3 regions of the Mesorhizobium sp. P171375 genome follow, and region 1 is predicted to be linked to each of the others. Evidence: riboswitches for the same ligand, from Rfam matches in the RefSeq annotation. Region 1 holds a riboswitch; each other region holds the start of a gene.
What was found. Region 1 has a riboswitch for cobalamin ahead of metE (5-methyltetrahydropteroyltriglutamate--homocysteine S-methyltransferase). Riboswitches for the same ligand answer to the same signal wherever they lie in the genome.

Region 2: it holds a riboswitch for cobalamin, as region 1 does, so the genes downstream of both, ACYHH6_RS06850 (aromatic ring-hydroxylating oxygenase subunit alpha) here and metE (5-methyltetrahydropteroyltriglutamate--homocysteine S-methyltransferase) in region 1, are expected to answer to the same signal.
Region 3: it holds a riboswitch for cobalamin, as region 1 does, so the genes downstream of both, ACYHH6_RS25640 (CbtB domain-containing protein) here and metE (5-methyltetrahydropteroyltriglutamate--homocysteine S-methyltransferase) in region 1, are expected to answer to the same signal.

Annotation. Positions count from the first base shown of each region.
Region 1 covers NZ_JBYNWF010000001.1:2,101,623-2,105,760, forward strand. Annotated here, with positions in the region: gene metE (5-methyltetrahydropteroyltriglutamate--homocysteine S-methyltransferase) at 1-2,226, opposite strand, end outside; cobalamin riboswitch at 2,321-2,517, opposite strand; gene ACYHH6_RS10070 (hypothetical protein) at 2,655-2,924, opposite strand; gene ACYHH6_RS10075 (adenosine kinase) at 2,925-3,917, opposite strand; gene metK (methionine adenosyltransferase) at 4,026-4,138, opposite strand, start outside.
Region 2 covers NZ_JBYNWF010000001.1:1,381,064-1,385,201, forward strand. Annotated here, with positions in the region: gene ACYHH6_RS06830 (ABC transporter ATP-binding protein) at 1-260, shown strand, start outside; gene ACYHH6_RS06835 (DUF680 domain-containing protein) at 333-572, opposite strand; gene ACYHH6_RS06840 (DUF680 domain-containing protein) at 696-899, opposite strand; gene ACYHH6_RS06845 (DUF680 domain-containing protein) at 980-1,183, opposite strand; cobalamin riboswitch at 1,687-1,888, shown strand; gene ACYHH6_RS06850 (aromatic ring-hydroxylating oxygenase subunit alpha) at 2,006-3,253, shown strand; gene ACYHH6_RS06855 (FAD-binding oxidoreductase) at 3,291-4,138, shown strand, end outside.
Region 3 covers NZ_JBYNWF010000001.1:5,258,591-5,262,728, reverse strand. Annotated here, with positions in the region: gene ACYHH6_RS25650 (aromatic ring-hydroxylating oxygenase subunit alpha) at 1-1,133, opposite strand, end outside; gene ACYHH6_RS25645 (gamma-glutamylcyclotransferase) at 1,253-1,945, shown strand; cobalamin riboswitch at 2,013-2,207, shown strand; gene ACYHH6_RS25640 (CbtB domain-containing protein) at 2,244-2,423, shown strand; gene ACYHH6_RS25635 (CbtA family protein) at 2,439-3,218, shown strand; gene cobU (bifunctional adenosylcobinamide kinase/adenosylcobinamide-phosphate guanylyltransferase) at 3,211-3,723, shown strand; gene cobO (cob(I)yrinic acid a,c-diamide adenosyltransferase) at 3,723-4,138, shown strand, end outside.

The DNA of each region.
Region 1 (4,138 bases):
CAGTCGCTCGCGGGCAAGCATGACTAAGTCCGAAATCTCGCCGACTTCCGGGACGCGTGGTGAGTGAATATCATAGACGCCAGGACCGATTTCGTTCGGATATTTGGAGCTCGTGAAGGCGTCCAACAGTTCCATCTTCGAGCGCGACGTCTCAATCGAAATGACATCCGCATCCATTCCAGCGATCGCGTGAATGATCTCGTTGAACTCCGAATAGCACATGTGGGTATGAATTTGAGTCGCGTCCTTTACACCCGTTGAAGCGATCCGGAAACATTCGACAGCCCAGTCGAGATAGACTTTCCAGTCAGATTGGCGCAGTGGCAATCCTTCGCGAAACGCGGCCTCATCGATCTGGACCATCCTTGCGCCGGATCTTTCGAGATCCGTCACTTCGTCGCGGATGGCGAGCGCGATCTGGCGGCAGGCTTCGGAGCGGGGTACGTCGTCGCGAACAAAAGACCAGTTGAGAATGGTGACTGGGCCTGTGAGCATTCCCTTCACGGGCTTTTCCGTAAGCGACTGGGCGAATTGCCACCAGCGCACTGTCATCGGATTGCGCCTCGATACGTCGCCGAAAATGATGGGGGGACGCACGTAGCGCGACCCATAGCTTTGTACCCAGGCATGCTGGGTGAGCGCGAAGCCGGACAACTGCTCGCCGAAATGCTGTACCATGTCGTTTCGCTCGAACTCACCATGCACCAGCACGTCCAGCCCGATCTCTTCCTGCCAGCGAATTGCAGCCTCGATCTCCTTCTTCAGGAACGTCTCATAGTCGACATAGCTCAGCTGGCCCTTCGCATGAGCGGCCCGCGCCTTGCGTACCTGCGGCGTCTGCGGGAAGGACCCGATGGTCGTCGTCGGGAACGGCGGCAGCCCGAGTGAGCCGGCCTGGACTCTGGAGCGCTCGCCAAAAGCGCTCTCTCGTCGCTTCGCGCTGTCCTCAATGCTAGCGATCCGCCCCTGAACAAGCGGGTCATGGATCCTCGTGGATGTCACGCGCGTGGCGGCAGCCTCGGCAGACGCTTTCAACGCGCCTGCCACCGCATCCCTGCCTTGGGACAGGGCCCGGGCCAGCAAGACCAGCTCGTCGGTCTTCTGGGCCGCGAAGGCGAGCCACGACCTGATGTCCGCGTCGAGTTCCGTCTCCATGCGCAGATCAATCGGCACATGCAGCATCGAGCAAGAAGGCGCGATCTCGACGCGGTCCAAGGGCCAGCCGGCGACGATCGCTTTGATGCGGTCGAGAATGGCGGGCAGGTTCGCACGCCAGACGTTGCGGCCATCGATCAAGCCAAGCGAGAGCACCAGATCCTTCGGAGCGAGCCGAGCCACCGTTTCCAGCTGCTCGGGAGCGCGCACGAGATCAATATGCAGGCCGGCCAGGGGCAGAGAAATCGCGGTTTCGAGATTGTCTCCCAGCGACCCGAAATACGTAGCCAGCATGATCTTCAGCTCGGGCGCGGCTTTCGACAGCTGGCCATAGGCGAATTCGAACGCAGCTCGTTCGTTCGGGTTCAGATCGAGGACAAGCGCTGGCTCATCGATCTGCACCCAGTCGGCTCCCGACAGCTTCAGCCTCTCCAGAAGCTGCTCGTAAACCGGCAGCAGCCGCGGTAGGAGCGCGATGGGACCGAACCCCTCGGCAGGCGATTTCGCCAGCTTGAGGAAGGTGATGGGTCCAAGGATGACTGGGCGTGTGTGAATGCCGAGAGCTTTAGCCTCGAGGAAGTAATCGACCGGCTTCGATGACGAGAGGGCGAACGTCTGATCATCATCGAGTTCCGGCACAATGTAGTGGTAGTTGGTGTCAAACCACTTGGTCATTTCCATCGCGGTTACACCAGGTCCATGAGCCTCCTCCTGGTAACCAGCGTGTCCACAATCCTGCGTCTGACCCTGGTAGCCGCGCGCCATTGCGAAGTAGATGTCAAGTGGGACCTCGCCGCTATTCCAGCCGTAACGGGATGGAACGGCCCCGACCATGGCTGCGGTGTCGAGCACATGGTCGTAAAGCGAGAAGTCGTTCGACGGGATTTTCGACACGCCGCGATCGCGCTGCTCTTCCCAGCTAGCGGCACGGAGCGCCTTCGACGTCGTGAGAAGGTCGCCAGCGGAAGATGTTCCGGACCAGTAGCTTTCAAGCGCGAATTTCAGTTCTCGCCGACGACCGAAGCGCGGCACGCCGAGCGTTGCTACAGGAATTTGCTGAGAGACAGTCATGTCATACCCCGATGATTGGGGCGTCGGTGACAAGGAAGGCGCTAGCAGGCCGGCATCAACGCCGGGTTGCAGCGGCCACCGAGACACCCCGCCCGTGGACGTAATTCGCGTGGCAGGTCTCCTGGCTCGCGGGGTCATAGCCTCTACCCGTCTTCCTGAGGGTATTCGCCTCAGTGACGTGTGTTGGCTCGCCGCTAACAGTTGCGGGGGCAGCGCCGGCATCGCACCGGCTTCCCTCTTAGCTCCGCTGCGGCAGCGCCGCACGCGAGAACCACGACACGCAGACAATCACAGCAGTTCGCTCTTTTGTCAATGACGCATAACGAAATGTTTATGTCGTTATGTGATCGCGCTTTTACGCCTTTGTCTAGCATTGTGAAATATTCAGTCTGCTCCCCGCATTCGGCATCGTGGGACGTGATCGCAAGTCAGTCCGACGGACGCCGCGAGTTCTCCGTTACCTCAGGAACCTTACTGGCCTTCCCCAAGCTGAGCTTCTGGAAAATGCTGGTGACGATCTGGATGACGGTGAATGCCGTCATGGCAAGCACGCCTTGCACCGCTCCTCCAGCGAGCTTCACGGCAGCAGCATGGGTCAGTTCTCCGAAGCGAATGGCTGTCGCTATCAGCGAGCTTTGACACAGTTCCGCCACTGCGGTCATCGCGTCAGTAGGGCGGCTGGTTAGTTGCCGGCGCATCTACAGCAACCCAGCCCCTTCCGCCTCGCGGCGCAAATTCTGCCTTGGCCTTGGGCCGATCTGCTGGATCACCAGGCCGGCCGCCAGCGAGCCAAGGTCGCCGCAGGTCTTGAGGTTGCGGCCCTGCGTGTAGCCATGCAGGAAACCGGCGGCGTAGAGGTCGCCGGCGCCGGTGGTGTCGACCAACTCCTTGATGGCGGTCGCCTCGATGACCACGGTCTCGTCGCCGCGCACGATCACCGAGCCTTTTTCGGAACGGGTGACGGCGGCAATCTTGCAGTCCTTGCGGATCTGAGCCAGCGCCTCGTCGAAGGATTTTGTCTGGTAGAGCGACTTGATCTCGTGGCTGTTGGCAAAGACGATGTCGACAGTGCCCGAGCGCATCAGCTCGAGGAACTCGTCCCGGTAGCGGTCGACGCAGAACGAATCCGACAACGTCATCGACACTTCGCGCCCGGCCTCGTGTGCGAGCTTCGCCGTCTGCCGGATCGCCTCCTTGGCGCGCGGCGGATCCCACAGATAGCCCTCGAAATAGGTAACCTTGGCGCCGGATGCCTTGTCGGCCTCGACGTCTTCCGGGCCGAGTTCGACGCAGGCGCCGAGATAGGTGTTCATCGAACGCTCGCCATCGGGGGTGACGAATATCATCGAGCGCGCCGTCGGCGGCTGTCCCTCAAGCGGCCTGGTGTCGAAGGCAACGCCCTGGGCATGGATGTCATGGGCGTAGATTTCGCCGAGCGGATCGTTCGACACCTTGCCGAAGAAGGCGGCGCGGCCGCCGAAGCTGGCGACGCCGGCCGCCGTGTTGCCGGCGCTGCCGCCCGAGGCCTCGATCGCCGGCCCCATGCGGCTGTAGAGCAGTTCGGCGCGGCGCGTGTCGATCAGGTTCATCGCGCCCTTGATGATGCCGTTGATCTCGAGGAATGCCTCGTCGCACTGGGCGATGATGTCGACAATGGCATTGCCGATGCAAAGCACGTCATAATCCGGCATCAATGTCTCCGCCAAAAAACCCGAGCCGGCTTCTCGCCACGCCTGCCAGGCGCGGGTCTGCCCGGTGGAAATGGGCTTTCCGCTTGCCAATCCGTTCGCCGGCGGCTCTCACGGGGCGGCGAGTCCTGCCTCGCGACGCAATTCGTCCGCCCTGTCTGTCTTCTCCCAGGTGAAATCAGGCTCTTCACGGCCGAAATGGCCATAGGTCGCTGTATTGCGGT
Region 2 (4,138 bases), 720 kb from region 1:
CGGAAGATCTGTCGGCCGCCACCGGCACTGAGTATCTTTTCGAAGGCGTGGTGGACTATGTCGAGCAGCTCGGCGAGGTCCAGCTGGTCTATGTCGACATCGGCCGCGCCGACCTGCCGCTGGTGACCAAGCTGCCCGGCAATGTCGAGGTCAAGCGCGGGGCGAAGCTGCGGCTGACTGCGGATGCCGGCGACCTGCACATATTTGACGCCGAGGGACATTCCTTCTCGCTCAAGCCCGTGGAAGTGAAGGCGGCCTGAGATCGGCGCGTCGTATCGGCATAAAAAGAGCGGCGGGCTAGGCCCGCCGCTCTTTTTTGCAAACTTCGGCTGTTAGCGGTTGCCGAAGAGGTTCCGGTCGCTGCCTTGCGGGGCGGGCTTCTGCACGTCACCCGACGAGTTCAACAGCTTGTAGACCGGCGAACCGGTGTTCGGTACCGACGACGTCCGGGTGTTGTCTACGTTGACGGTCGCCTGGTTGTCGACGGCGCTACCGCCGACATTGTCGTTGCGGGCATAAGCACTGCCGGCGGCAACCAAAAGCGCAGCGGCAGCAAGAGCAATCTTCTTCATGTCAAGTCTCCTGAATTTCCATCATGTGGCGGAGCGGCCGATAGTCCCGCCGCTCTCCGGCTTGTTCGATGTTCGACTGGGATCGTTGTCCGAAAAACTCTGAGGTCAGATCCCGATCGTCTGTTAGCGACCGAAGAGGTTACGGTCGGCGCCCTGTGCGGGGGCCTGAGCAGCCGAATCCGACTTCGCAACCGAAGCCGTGTGGCCACTATCGGTCGACGTAACCGCAGGCTGGTTGGCGCCGTTCGAACCATAGTTGTCACTGGCGGCGAAGGCGCTGCCGGTGATGGCCAAAACGGCGGCGGCAGTAAGGATGATCTTTTTCATTTTAAATACTCCTGAATTTCTTCGAGATCCCAAGAGCAGCGGACAGGCCGCCACGCTTTTGTTTGGATCGGGATCAGCTGTTAACGGCCGAAGAGGTTGCGGTCGCTGCCCTGAACGACGGGCTGCTTGTCAGCGGGCGCCGACTTCTGAATGGAAGCCGTATACGAGCTGTCAACCGCGGCAGCGGGCTGGTTCGCACCATTGGAACCATAATTGTCGCTACCAGCGAAGGCGCTGCCGGTGATGGCCAAAACGGCGGCGGCAGTAAGGATGATCTTTTTCATTTTTAGTACTCCAGTTTTGCTGTCCGTCTAGCGGCGTGTGGTGGGAGCAATTCGCGTCGTTCGGACAAGCCCCGATGTGGGAAAGCCATAGGCTGGTTTCCAATCACGAAGTTGTTCCGGCTGGGCCATGATTTCACCTCTTGTAATTTTCATAAGCATGCCTATCATCTAACTTTGTGTAAATAATACAAAGGCTTATGTGACCATGCCGTCTGGCTCACCGAGTGTGTCCGGGCGTCAGCGTTCACACCGTCCTGCACGCATTGTCAACAGAAACGAACCGTTCGGTTCGATTTTAGAAACTGCTAATAGTCACTTTTCGATACTGTTGACGTGTTTTCCCTTAGTCGGCAGTCTGATTCGAGGTGATTTTGCGAGGGCCGCGATCCGCCCCGAAAACAACACCGTCAGCCCCACGATCGTCTGCCGCCGCGTTTGTCGTGCGTGTCGCGCCGCATGGAGACGATGTCGCTTTCATGCCGATGTCGCGATCGCTGCCGTGATTAGATGATCGCATCTCAGGTGCCGCTTCGTGACGACGCAGCGGAGAATTGGGAAGCCGGTCAGAATCCGGCGCTGCCCCCGCAACGGTGGTGGAGTTGAAGTCGCAACGGGAGACCACTGGGCAATAGCCTGGGAAGGTGTCGCGATGGTCCGCAAGGACAACTCCAGAGCCCGGAAACCAGCCCGAGATGCTTGAACTCGACTGATCGCGGTGGGCGGTCAAGAGGTGGATAGTGCATGTCCGGCATCGCGCCGGCATGCGGCCGATCCTTCCTCCATCACCACCAAGTTCAGTCCTTAAACCACGAGGACAGAACTATGGATGCACGCAACGACATGCTGAGGCTCTTGAACGGCCGCAAGCAAGGCTTTTCGCTCGAGCAGCCCTTCTACACCGACCCGGACTACTTCAAGCTCGACATGGAGCTGATCTGGTATCGCGACTGGCTGTTCATCGGCCATGATTGCGAGCTGCCGAAGCCCGGCAGTTATATCACCGTGCAGATCGGCGACTATCCGGTGGTGCTGGTCCGCGACCAGAAGGGCAACATCAACGCCTTTCACAATTCCTGCCGCCATCGCGGCAGCCGGGTCTGCAACACCGAGAAAGGCACGGCGGCAAAGCTCGTCTGCCCCTATCACCAGTGGACCTACGAACTCGATGGCCGACTGCTGTTTGCCCGCCAGATGGCCGAGGGTTTCGACAAGAGCCAGTTCGGCCTGAAGCCGGTCGCCTGCGAAAGTGTGGCCGGCTACATCTTCATCTGCCTGGCGAAAGAACCTGCAGACTTCGCGCCGATGCGCGCCATGATCGAGCCCTACCTCAAGCCGCACCGGCTGAGCGAAGCCAAGGTCGCCTTCGAGTCGACGATCATCGAGAAGGGCAACTGGAAGCTGGTCTGGGAAAACAACCGCGAGTGCTATCACTGCGCCGGCAACCATCCGGAGCTGTGCAAGACATTTCCAGAAGCGCCGACGGTGACCGGCGTGCAGGGCGCCGACAGCGATCCGGAGATGCTGGCGCACTGGGCAAAATGCGAGGCTGCGGGCCTGCCGAGCAAGTTCCGCATCGATCCGGCCGGACAGTATCGCGCCACCCGCGCGCCGCTGCTGCGCGATGCCGTCAGCTATACGATGACGGGAAAGCGCGCGGTGACGAAGAACCTTTCCGACAGCGTTGCCGCCGATCGCATCGGCACCTTGATGCACTACCACTATCCGACGACCTGGAACCACATCCTGATCGACCATGCGGTCACCTTCCGGGTGCTGCCGATCAGCGCCACTGAAACCGCGGTGACGACCAAGTGGCTGGTGCACAAGGATGCGGTCGAGGGTGTCGACTACAACCTTGAAGAGCTCACGCATGTCTGGACCGAGACCAACGACCAGGACCGTCGCATCGTCGAGGAAAATGCCTTCGGCATCCTGTCTCCCGCCTATGAGCCGGGCCCCTATTCGGAGCTGCACGAGGGCGGCGTGATCCAGTTCGTCGAATGGTACGCAGCCTTCATCGGTCCCCGCCTTGCCGAAGGCGGTCGGCCGGCGCTGCGCAGCGTCGCGTGAGCGCAAGCAGGCGAAGAAGGACCAGAGGATGAATGCGATGACGGATCTTGGCCTCTATCGCCATCTCGACCAGATGGCGCCGTGGAACGACAGGCTGCAGGTGCTGGAAGTGATCGGCGTCAGCGACGAGGCGCCGGACGTCAAGACCTTCACCTTCCGCTCCGACAACCAGACCTGGTTCCGCTACAAGCCGGGCCAGTTCGTGACGCTGGAGCTGCCGACACCGGACGGGCCGCTGATGCGCACCTATACGCTGTCGTCCTCGCCGTCGCGGCCGTTTTCGATTGCGGTGACGGTCAAGGCGCAGGCCGGCAGCATCGGCACACGCTGGATGTTCGACCATCTGGTGCCCGGCTCGCACGTCAAGGCCTACGGACCGGCCGGCGACTTTTCGTTGCACAGCCACCCGGCGGCCAAATATCTGTTCATCTCTGCGGGCTCCGGCGTGACGCCGATGATGTCGATGCTGCGCTGGCTGAACGACTGCACGCCATGGACAGATGTCGGCTTCGTCAACTGCGCGCGGCGTGCGGAAGAGATCATCTTCCGCAAGGAGCTCGAACTGCTCGGCGGCCATATGCCTGGCCTGTCGCTCGGCTTCATGATCGAGGAACGCTCGAGCCGCGAAGGCTGGTACGGCCATATGGGCCGCATCGACGCGATCCGGCTGCCGCTGCTGGCGCCCGATTTCCGCGAACGCGAGATCTTCTGCTGCGGCCCAGATCCGTTCATGCGCGCCGTGCGTGGCATGCTGGATGCCGCCGGCTTCGACATGACGAAATATCATCAGGAGAGTTTTGCCACACCTGCGGTGGAGGAAATCCCGGCGCCGTTTGCCTCACCCACCGAAGACGGCACTCCTGCTCCTGTCGAGGCCGTGACGCC
Region 3 (4,138 bases), 3.2 Mb from region 1:
TTGTGGAAGCGATGCAGATCGTATTCCTCAGGCATCAGCACGCCCGCTTGGTGGCGCATCGAGCGCAGGCCTTTCTGGTTGACCTCGCAGATCGCTGCATCCTCCTCCAGCACCTGGGTGCCGAAGGCGACGACATTGTCGATGTCGGTCTCAGCGAGCGCCTCCGGCGCGAACAGCCATTCCGCGGTGAGTTCGGTCTGCTCGGGGCCGAGCGGTGTGAGCCGTACGGTCCTGACATAGTCGACATGGCCGACGATGAACATCGACGGCAGGCTGGTGGCATAGGTCTGGCCGGCTGCACGCTCGGCCAGCGTCAGGCCGGAGAAGACCGGGCCATGGACATGGCCGTCGCGCGACCAGGTCTCGGCGCCGGCGCGCAAGCCGCCGGAAAACTCCGGCGCGTCATTGTCGGCATGGCGGACCCAGTCGGGGTCGTCGTGCCGGCTCATCAGGCCGCGGCCGTAGATCGGCACTAGCCGCGACAGGTCCTTGTGGACGCCAGGGCAGTGCAGGCACTCGTTGAAGTTCTCCCAAAAGATCTTCCAGTTGCAATTCATCACCTTGCGCAGGACATGGCCTGATACCAGCGTTTCCAGCGGCCAGTTGCCGAGGTTGCCGGAAGCCGGATCGAAGGATGACGCAGCCGTACCGTCGACGCTTTCAGCAAGGTTGATGAAGACAAAGCCGCGCCAGACCGACAGCGCCACCCGATAGAGCGGATGATCGGCCTTGTCGAAACCGTCGGGCAGCGATTTCGAGGGAACGCGCACGAGATCGCCGCGCAGCGAATAGGACCAGGCGTGGTAGGGGCACGTGATCAGCCGCGCCTTCAGCCGGCCCTCGCTCTCCTGGCAAAGCTGCGAGCCGCGATGCCGGCAAGTGTTGTGGAAGGCGCGCAGTTCGCCGGTGTCGTCGCGTAGCACGACAATTTCCTGCGTGCCGACACGAAATGTCCTGAACGCCAAAGGCTGGGCAAGGTCAGCCTCGCGGCAGACGAGCAGCCAGTTTTTGTACCAGATGGCGTCGAGATCGCGCTGGTAGGCGCCGGCGTCCCAATAGGCCGAGGACGCCAGCGTCGGCTCGGCCTTCGTCAGGCCGTTATAGGGGTCGCGCTGGCTCGGGCTGGGTTGCATGGCTGGCTTCCTCCGGTATACGCCAGCCGACACCCCGGCAAATCGTTTGTCAATCAGGGTGCGGCATTGCCGGTTTGGGGCGCGGCGCATAATCATATCGGCACATTGGGGGGTGGAAATTGGCCGCACGACAGATGTCGCTTACGCCGGAGCTGGTCGCGCGCTGCTGGCGCGAGATCAGGGACCCCGGGCCGGATCCGGACTCGATGCATTTGGATGACAGCGACTATGATTCGCTGCTGGATGAATTGCAGGCCGAGCTTCCGGACACCGAGCCGATGTGGCTGTTCGGCTATGGCTCGCTGATCTGGAAACCGGAAATTGATTATGTCGAGGACCGTGTCGCCCTGGCGCGCGGCTGGCACCGCTCCTTTTGCATGAACATGACGCGCTGGCGGGGCACCAAGGAAAGCCCCGGCCTGATGATGGCACTCGACAGCGGCGGACAGTGCAAAGGCGTTGCCTTCCGGCTGGCCGACGACAACAGGCGCCAGCAACTGGGCCGGCTGTTCCGACGCGAAGTCACGCTGAAGCCGACAAGCTACCGGCCGCGCATGCTGAAGCTTGCAAGCGAGGCCGGTCCGCTCAGGGCGCTGGCTTTCGTCATCAATCGCAACGGCCTGACCTATTCCGGTCCGCTCGACGAGGCGAAGGTCGTCGAGCGGCTGGCCACATCCTGCGGGCACTGGGGGTCGGGCGCCGACTATCTCTACAACACGGTGAAGAATCTGGAGGAGCGCGGCATTCACGACCGCCATCTGTGGCGGCTGCAGCGGCTGGTTGCCGAGCGGATCACCGCCTTGAACCCGTAACGCCGCATGGCGCATTCGCGCTGTTGGCCGGCGGAATTTGGTTTGCCGGATGCGGCTGTTTCAGCCTATAGTCACGCATGTCGTCGGTTCCGTTAGGGACCAAGAGGGAATGCGGTGAGGGCTGACTTGTTGCCCAATGCCGTGGCTGCCCCCGCAACTGTGTGCGGTAGTCCTCTCCAAGCCACTGAGGATTTTTCTTCGGGAAGGTGGGGAAGGGCGCTGATCCGCGAGCCAGGAGACCTGCCGGCGACAGGGAACTGACTTCGATGCCCTCGGGTGGAGGGCGAAAGGACAAGATATGAATACCGCTTCCGTCTCCCTCGGCGCTTCCGTCTCCTCGCAGTCGCGCTTCATGCAGCTCGTGCTTAGCGCGTTTCTGGGCATTTTCGTCATCGGCGTTGTCGGCTTCTCGCATATCGATGCGGTCCACAATGCCGCGCACGACTATCGCCATTCGATGGCGTTTCCCTGCCACTGACGAGGACCTGACATCATGAATCTGTTTCGCAACGTCGTGTTCGTCGCGGCGATCGCCGGGCTCGTGGCCGGCGTCGTTCTCGCGTGCATGCAGGCCTATGCCACCGTGCCGCTCATCCTGAAGGCGGAAGTCTTCGAACAGGCCGGCGGTGGCCATCAACATGAGCATGCCGCAGCGCCCGCCGCCAACGCTACGGACACCAATGCCATGAGCAGCGCAGCACCCGCACCGGCTGAAGCAGCCGCACCGGCGGAGGACGAAGGCTGGGCACCGGCCGACGGCTTCGAGCGCTTCGCCTTCAGCGTGCTGGCCAATATCGTCACCGGCATCGGTTTCGCGCTGGTCCTGGTGGCGGTTTCCGAATTCGCCGGCGGCATCGGCAACTGGCGCCAGGGCGTGTTCTGGGGTCTGGCCGGCTTTGCCGTGTTCACGCTGGCGCCGGGCCTCGGCCTGCCGCCGGAACTGCCGGCGATGCCGGCGGCCGACCTCACCCAGCGCCAGATCTGGTGGTGGGCAACGGTGGCGGCGACCGCGGCCGGTCTCGGCCTGATCGCCTTCCGCAAATCGCTGCCGCTGGCGATCCTGGCCGTGGCCCTGATCGTGGCGCCGCATATTGTCGGCGCGCCGCAGCCGGACAGCTTCGAGACGCCGATCCCCGAAGGCCTGCATCACCAGTTCGTGGTGGCGGTGACAGTAACCAATCTGGTGTTCTGGCTGGTGCTCGGCGCCGTTATCGGCGTGGTGCGCGGGCGCTTCACCGGCACCGCGACCAGCCTGCGCGACAGCTTTGCCTGATCGCAGTTTGACCTTCATCATCGGCGGTGCGCGCTCCGGCAAGAGCGCGCACGCCGAAACCCTGGTGACGGCGTTGCCGCCGTCATGGGCCTATATCGCCACCGCTGAAGCCTATGACGATGAGATGCGTGCGCGCATTGCGCTGCATCGGTCGCGACGCGGCGAGGGCTGGACGACCATCGATGCGCCGCTCGATCTTGCCGGCGCGCTCGAGGCCTTGCCCGACAACCAGCCGGTGCTCGTCGATTGCCTGACGCTGTGGCTGACCAATCATATGCTGGCCGATCATGATCTCGAGGCGCAATGCCGGCGGTTGGCCGATGTGCTTTCGCAGCCGCGCGGACTGTGGTTCGTTGTCTCAAACGAAGTCGGACAAGGCATCGTGCCGGACAATGCGCTGGCACGCCGGTTCCGCGATGCCGCCGGCCGGCTCAACCAGCAGGTCGCGGCAATTGCCGATACGGTGCTATTGATGGTGGCCGGGCTGCCACTCAAGGTGAAATGATGACCGACATCGACGCAACAGACGAGGAACGCCACCGCGCCAAGATGGCCAAGCGCAAGGCGGTGCAGGACGCCGAGGTTGCCGAAAAGACGGTCGAGAAGGGACTGCTCATCGTCAACACCGGACCCGGCAAGGGCAAAACCACAGCTGCCTTCGGCCTGGCGCTGCGCATGCTCGGCTATGGCAAGCGCGTCGGCGTCGTGCAGTTCATCAAGGGCAAATGGCACACCGGCGAAAAGGATGGCTTCGCCGCGTTCGGCGACCGCGTCGTCTGGCACACGATGGGCGAAGGTTTCACCTGGGAAACGCAGGATCTGAAGCGCGACATCGCTGCGGCAGAAGCGGCCTGGGCCAAGGCACAGGAACTGATCGCCGATCCGTCGATCAGCCTTGTGGTGCTCGACGAACTGAACAT